DNA from 2 places in the Pseudomonas sp. DG56-2 genome. Region 2 is predicted to be linked to the other one. Evidence: predicted binding sites of a transcription regulator. Region 2 holds the regulator's gene; the other holds the start of a gene.
What was found. The regulator sigma-54, encoded in region 2, starts transcription at its own class of promoters, with help from an activator protein. The targets are predictions, from matches to a motif close to ANTGGCATNNANNTTGCTNT.

Region 1 (3,407 bases), 2.8 Mb from region 2:
TTGTATTCATCGAACACCTCGTTGAACGTTGCACTGCAGGTCGCGCCCTCAGCGGGCAGAAACGAAAAAGACGTCGCCTCCCGACCCGCTGCTGCGAGGGGGATGCGACGTCTTTGTCGTGGAGGGGCAACCGCCGTTGGCTACCTTTGTGTTTGATTCAGCAAAAACTGGGCCAGCGTGTTGCGTGTTGCGTGTTGCGTGTTGCGTGCTGTGGTCGGTGGGGGGCTAGCCCGACCCAGCCCAGGGCTCAGCCAAGCAAATCGCTCATTGCGATAATTTGTTCAGCGACCTGAATCAACTTCTGCTGCTTGCTCATGGCCTGGCGGCGCATCAGGGTGTAGGCCTGCTCTTCGTTGCAGTCCTTCATCTTCATTAACAAACCCTTGGCCAATTCGATGCGTTTGCGCTCGGCCAACTGCTGGTCACGTGCCTGTAACTGCGCTTTGAGCGCCTGGTCGCTCTCGAATCGAGCCATCGCGACATCCAGGATCGGCTGCAGGCGGGACGCATGAATACCTTCGACGATATAGGCGCTGACGCCCGCCTGGATCGCCTGGCGCATCACATTCGGGTCATGCTCGTCGGTGAACAGGACGATAGGCCGGGGAAGGTCCCTGCTGACTATGATCACTTGCTCCATGACGTCACGCCCCGGTGATTCAGTATCGATCAGCACGACATCGGGTCGCACCGTTTCGACGCGTGCTGGCAAATCGATGGTCAGGCCGGACTCTTCAATGACCTCGAAACCTGCTTCAACCAAGGCAGTCTTCAAGCGTCCAACTTTTTTCGCTGTATCGTCGATCAATAGGATTCGCAGCATAGTGGCGTCCCCTTGTCAGCGATGGGCGAGGGCGTCAGGCTTTTCAGCCAGCGCGTGAAGAGAAAAGCTGCGGGCATAGCCTGCCGGGTCGCTGCCATCCCAATAGGTACCGTCGTTGAACTGGCTGCGACGCATATTCTGTTCACTGCAAGGCACGCCAATGGCGGTGGCCGCATCGCGGTACAGCGCCAACTGTTGCACTTGGCCAGCTACGGCAAGGTAATCGGGGTCTTCGCGCAACAGTCCCCAGCGACGGAACTGAGTCATGAACCACATGCCGTCGGACAAGTACGGCAAGTTGGCTCGGCCCTGATCGTACAGGCGCAAGGCATGGGGATCATGCCAGCGATTGCCGAGGCCGTCGTGATAGTTACCGAGCATGCGTGGCTCGATGGCCTGTACAGGCGTGTTCAAGTAGGCCGCATCGCTGAGCAATTGCGCTGCGCTGCGGCGATTCTGCGGACTCTGCTCGATGAAACGGCTGGCGGCCAGAATTGACTTGATCAGCGCCCTGGCAGTGTTGGGGTGCCGCTCGACGAACGCGCGCGTGCAGCCCAGCACTTTCTCCGGGTGATTCGGCCAGATCGATTGGCTGGTAGCCAAGGTGAAGCCCTGGCCTTGCTCAACGGCGTCTGCTGACCACGGTTCGCCGACACAAAAACCGTCGATGCGCCCGGCGCGCAGGTGAGCAAGCATCTGTGCCGGTGGTACCACCACACTGTTGACGTCAGACAAAGGGTGGATACCCTGGCTGGCGAGCCAGTAATACAGCCACATGGCGTGAGTGCCAGTGGGAAATGTCTGGGCAAAGGTAAGTTTTGTTCTGCTTTGGTGCACAAAACGCTCCAGCGCCTCTGGACGGGTCACGCCCTGGCGCTGCAGCTCTGCCGACAGATTGATGCCCTGGGCGTTCTGATTCAGTCCCATCAGCACCGCCATGTCCGTAGCGCTGGTACCGCCGATGCCCAGGTGAACGGCGTAGATCAGCCCATAAAGGCTGTGGGCTGCATCCAGTTCGCCACTGACCAACTTGTCGCGTAATCCGGCCCAGGAGCTTTGGCGCTTGAGGTTCAGGCTCAGGCCATAAGGTTGGGCGAAGCCTTGGGTCGCCGCAACCACCACTGATGCGCAGTCGCTCAGGGCCATGAAACCGATGTTAAGGCTGTGCTTTTCCGGCGCATCGCTGCCATTGACCCAAGCCAGAGGAGTTGTGGGGATTTCGTTATTCACAGTGTCACGCCTGTATCGAAGGTCAGGCCGTGCCGCTTTCGTGGCCGGTGCGTAAGGTCAATAAAGCAACGCATATGCCAAGGCTGCGCTGTCCCCCGGGCGACGCCACCTATATAATCGCCCCCTCACTCACGTCGAGCTAAGCCCGCCCATGTATACCCTGGCCCGCCAGCTGTTGTTCAAGCTCTCTCCGGAGACTTCCCATGACCTGTCCCTGGACCTGATCGGCGCCGGTGGCCGCCTGGGCCTGAACGGGCTGCTGACCAAAGCCCCGGCTTCATTGCCGGTTACCGTCATGGGACTGGAGTTCGCCAACCCGGTGGGGTTGGCAGCAGGCCTGGACAAGAACGGTGCGGCCATCGATGGTTTTGCCCAGCTGGGTTTCGGTTTTGTCGAGATCGGCACCGTCACTCCCCGTCCCCAGCCCGGCAACCCCAAGCCACGACTGTTTCGCTTGCCGCAAGCCGAGGCGATCATCAATCGCATGGGGTTCAATAACCTTGGCGTCGACCATTTGCTCAATCGCGTGCAAGCTGCGAAGTATCGCGGTGTGTTGGGTATCAACATCGGCAAGAACTTCGATACCCCCGTCGAGCGCGCGGTGGACGACTACCTGATCTGCTTGGACAAGGTCTACGATCACGCCAGTTACATCACCGTCAACGTCAGTTCACCGAACACACCGGGATTGCGCAGCCTGCAGTTCGGCGATTCGCTCAAGCAGTTGCTAGAGGCGCTGGCCCAGCGCCGTGAGCAACTGGCCGGTGAACGTGGCAAGCGTGTGCCGCTGGCAATCAAGATTGCGCCAGACATGAGCGACGAAGAGACCGCACAGGTGGCAGCAGCACTGCTCGAGTCGGGAATGGATGCGGTAATCGCCACCAACACCACGCTCGGTCGCGAGGGTGTCGAAGGCCTTCCTTACGGTGACGAGGCGGGTGGCCTGTCGGGTGCGCCGGTGCTGGAAAAGAGCACGCATATCGTCAAAGTGCTTTCTGCTGAACTGGGTGGCAAGCTACCGATCATCGCGGCGGGCGGGATTACCGAGGGCAAGCACGCGGCGCAGAAAATCGCTGCCGGTGCCAGCCTGGTACAAATCTATTCAGGGTTTATCTACAAGGGACCGGCATTGATTCGCGAAGCGGTGGATGCAATCGCTGCCTTGCCGCGCTAGGTCGCAGGCATAAAAAGGGCCCCATGAAGGGGCCCCTGGGCCTCAGCCCGCCGCCCGGATGGGGCGCGCATGGTGAATGAATTCAGTTCCTCGTTTAGCCAACGGCGTGAAGTTCGTTGAGTCTATGAATACCCGCAGTGCCGGTCATACCGTCCCAATTGTCGCCGCGTCCTTCGCGCC
Region 2 (3,407 bases):
CCATCCAGTACCAGGCACAAAAAGATCTGGTCGTGCTCACCGACCGTGCCAAGGTAGTCAACGAAGGCAATACCACCGAAGGCGAGAAGATCGTCTACAACACCAAGTCCCAGGTAGCGACTGCCGGTCGTGGCGGCAACGTGACCACGCCGCGCCAACGTATCGACATGGTGATCCAGCCGAAGAAGAAGGCCGAGTAAATGGCGACCCTCAAAGCCCAGCACCTGGCCAAGAGCTACAAGAGCCGGCAAGTGGTACGCGACGTCAGCCTGTCTATCGACAGCGGCCAGATCGTCGGCCTGCTAGGCCCTAACGGCGCCGGCAAGACCACCTGCTTCTACATGATCGTTGGCCTGGTCCAGGCCGATCAGGGCCGCGTCCTGATCGACGACCTGGATGTCAGCCACCAGCCCATGCATGGCCGCGCACGCGCCGGCATCGGCTACCTGCCGCAAGAAGCCTCGATCTTTCGCAAGCTTTCGGTTGCCGACAACATCATGGCGATCCTCGAGACCCGCAAGGACCTCGACACCGCCGGACGTCGCAAAGAACTGGAAAGCCTGCTGCAGGAATTTCACATCAGCCACATTCGCGACAACCTTGGCATGAGCCTTTCCGGTGGCGAACGTCGCCGCGTGGAAATTGCCCGCGCCCTGGCTACCGCGCCGAAATTCATCCTGCTCGATGAACCCTTTGCCGGTGTCGACCCGATTTCGGTCGGTGACATCAAGCAGATCATCCACCACCTCAAGGCCAAGGGCATCGGTGTGTTGATCACCGACCACAACGTCCGAGAGACCCTGGATATCTGCGAAACAGCTTACATCGTCAATGATGGTCAACTGATTGCCGAAGGCGACGCAGAGACTATCCTGGCCAACGACCTGGTCAAAGAGGTCTACCTGGGCCACGAGTTCCGCTTGTAAGTTCGAAGCGACCAGCATTTGCCTTGGGCTGCTGATCCGGTGAAATCCGGCTTAATTGGTACGGCACCCTAGGCAAACGCTCCAATTTCAGGCATATAACTTGCTTAAAGTTGGCGCTTCGGTGCCCTTGTAGTGGATGGCGCATGTGCGCCGGCGAAAAAGGTGTTAAGCCCCTGCCATGAAACCATCGCTCGTCCTAAGAATGGGCCAGCAACTGACGATGACTCCTCAGTTGCAACAGGCTATCCGACTACTCCAGCTGTCTACCCTGGACCTCCAACAGGAAATCCAGGAAGCGCTGGAGTCGAACCCGATGCTCGAACGCCAGGAAGAAGGCGAGGACTTCGATAACAGCGACCCGATGGCGGATAACGCCGAAAGCAAGCCTGTCGCCGAAGTCCAGGACAGCAGCTTCCAGGAAACCACGCAAACTGTGGATAACCTGGAAGATGGCGAATGGAGCGAGCGCATACCCAACGAACTTCCCGTCGATACCGCCTGGGAAGACATCTACCAAACCAGCGCCAGCAGCCTGCCCAGCAACGACGATGACGAGTGGGACTTCACCACCCGTACGTCGGCGGGCGAGAGCCTGCAAAGCCACCTGCTCTGGCAGTTGAACCTGGCGCCGATGTCCGATACCGATCGGCTCATCGCCGTTACCCTGATCGACTGCATCAACAGCCAGGGCTACCTGGACGAAACCCTCGAGGAAATCTGCGAGTCCTTCGATCCCGAGCTGGACATCGAGCTCGATGAAGTCGAAGCCGTGCTGCACCGTATCCAGCAGTTCGAACCGTCCGGAATCGGCGCGCGCAACCTCAGTGAGTGCTTGCTGCTGCAATTGCGCCAGCTGCCAGCCAATACCCCCTGGATGGCCGAATCCCAGCGACTGGTGCGAGACTTCATCGACCTGCTCGGCAGTCGCGACTACAGCCAATTGATGCGCAGGATGAAACTCAAGGAAGACGAGTTGCGCCAGGTCATTGAACTGGTCCAGAGCCTCAACCCTCGCCCGGGCTCGCAGATCGAATCCAGCGAGCCCGAATATGTAGTCCCCGACGTAATCGTACGCAAGGACAACGAGCGCTGGCTGGTCGAACTCAACCAGGAAGCCGTGCCGCGCCTGCGGGTCAACCCGCAGTACGCAGGATTCGTGCGCCGCGCCGATACCAGTGCCGACAACACCTTCATGCGCAACCAGTTGCAGGAGGCTCGATGGTTCATCAAAAGCCTGCAGAGCCGCAACGAAACCCTGATGAAGGTTGCCACCCAGATCGTCGAGCACCAGCGTGGTTTCCTCGACCACGGCGACGAAGCAATGAAGCCATTGGTCCTGCACGACATCGCCGAGGCGGTGGGCATGCACGAGTCGACCATTTCTCGGGTCACCACGCAAAAATACATGCATACACCTCGGGGAATTTACGAGCTGAAGTACTTTTTCTCCAGCCACGTAAGCACCTCTGAAGGCGGCGAGTGCTCGTCTACAGCGATTCGCGCGATCATCAAAAAACTGGTTGCAGCGGAAAATCAGAAAAAGCCATTGAGTGACAGCAAGATCGCTGGTTTACTGGAGGCACAAGGCATCCAGGTAGCCCGTCGCACCGTCGCCAAGTACCGCGAGTCCCTCGGCATTGCACCGTCGAGTGAACGCAAGCGACTGATGTAGCCCCTAGGATCGCCACAGCAGTTCAGTGGCAGGCGCAACACCTGCCTCTTATGCACGGGCAACAAAAGGAGAAGCTGTATGCAAGTCAATATCAGTGGACAGCATGTAGAAGTCACCCAGCCGCTGCGCGAGTACGTCGAACAGAAACTGAAACGGCTGGAAGGGCACTTTGACAAGATTACCAACGTAACGGTGATCATGAAGGTCGAGAAACTGCAGCAGAAAATTGAAGCAACGCTGTTTATTCCCGGCGGCGAAGTGGTTGCAAATGCCGAACACACAGACATGTATGCAGCGATCGACGCCTTGACCGACAAGCTCGACCGCCAACTGAAAAAACACAAGGAAAAACAGCAAAGCCTGCTGCAAGGTGCAGCGGCCCGCTGATCCCCCTCATCCATGATCCGACTTGAAACCATCCTGACCCCCGGCCGTTCCTTGGTGAACGCGCCGGGTGGCAGTAAAAAGCGCGCCCTCCAGGAAGTCGCCACCCTGATCCACCGGGAAGTTCCGGACCTGGAGATGCAGATCGTTTTTGAAAGCCTGTTTGCCCGGGAGAAACTCGGGTCGACCGGATTTGGTAATGGCATTGCCATTCCACATTGCCGCCTCAAAGGTTGCACTTCCCCCATCAGCGCCCTGATACACCTGGAAGCACCGATCGACTATGACGCCATCGATGGCGCCCCGGTCGATCTGCTGTTTGTCCTGCTGGTTCCCGAAGCGGCTACCGATGCGCACCTCGAGCTGTTGCGCCAAATTGCCAGCATGCTCGACCGAAAGGACGTGCGTGACCGGCTACGTGCCGC

Region 1: a site for sigma-54 is predicted at 2,116-2,135, ahead of D3Z90_RS08210 (CmpA/NrtA family ABC transporter substrate-binding protein). Genes of this name have one in related genera too.

What each region holds. Positions count from the first base shown of each region.
Region 1 covers NZ_CP032311.1:1,754,161-1,757,567, forward strand. The annotation lists gene D3Z90_RS08200 (NarK/NasA family nitrate transporter) at 1-10, opposite strand, end outside; gene D3Z90_RS08205 (ANTAR domain-containing response regulator) at 248-823, opposite strand; gene D3Z90_RS08210 (CmpA/NrtA family ABC transporter substrate-binding protein) at 839-2,053, opposite strand; gene D3Z90_RS08215 (quinone-dependent dihydroorotate dehydrogenase) at 2,205-3,227, shown strand; gene rmf (ribosome modulation factor) at 3,322-3,407, opposite strand, start outside.
Region 2 covers NZ_CP032311.1:4,742,035-4,745,441, forward strand. The annotation lists gene lptA (lipopolysaccharide transport periplasmic protein LptA) at 1-200, shown strand, start outside; gene lptB (LPS export ABC transporter ATP-binding protein) at 201-926, shown strand; gene D3Z90_RS21750 (RNA polymerase factor sigma-54) at 1,105-2,598, shown strand; gene hpf (ribosome hibernation-promoting factor, HPF/YfiA family) at 2,677-2,985, shown strand; gene ptsN (PTS IIA-like nitrogen regulatory protein PtsN) at 2,998-3,407, shown strand, end outside.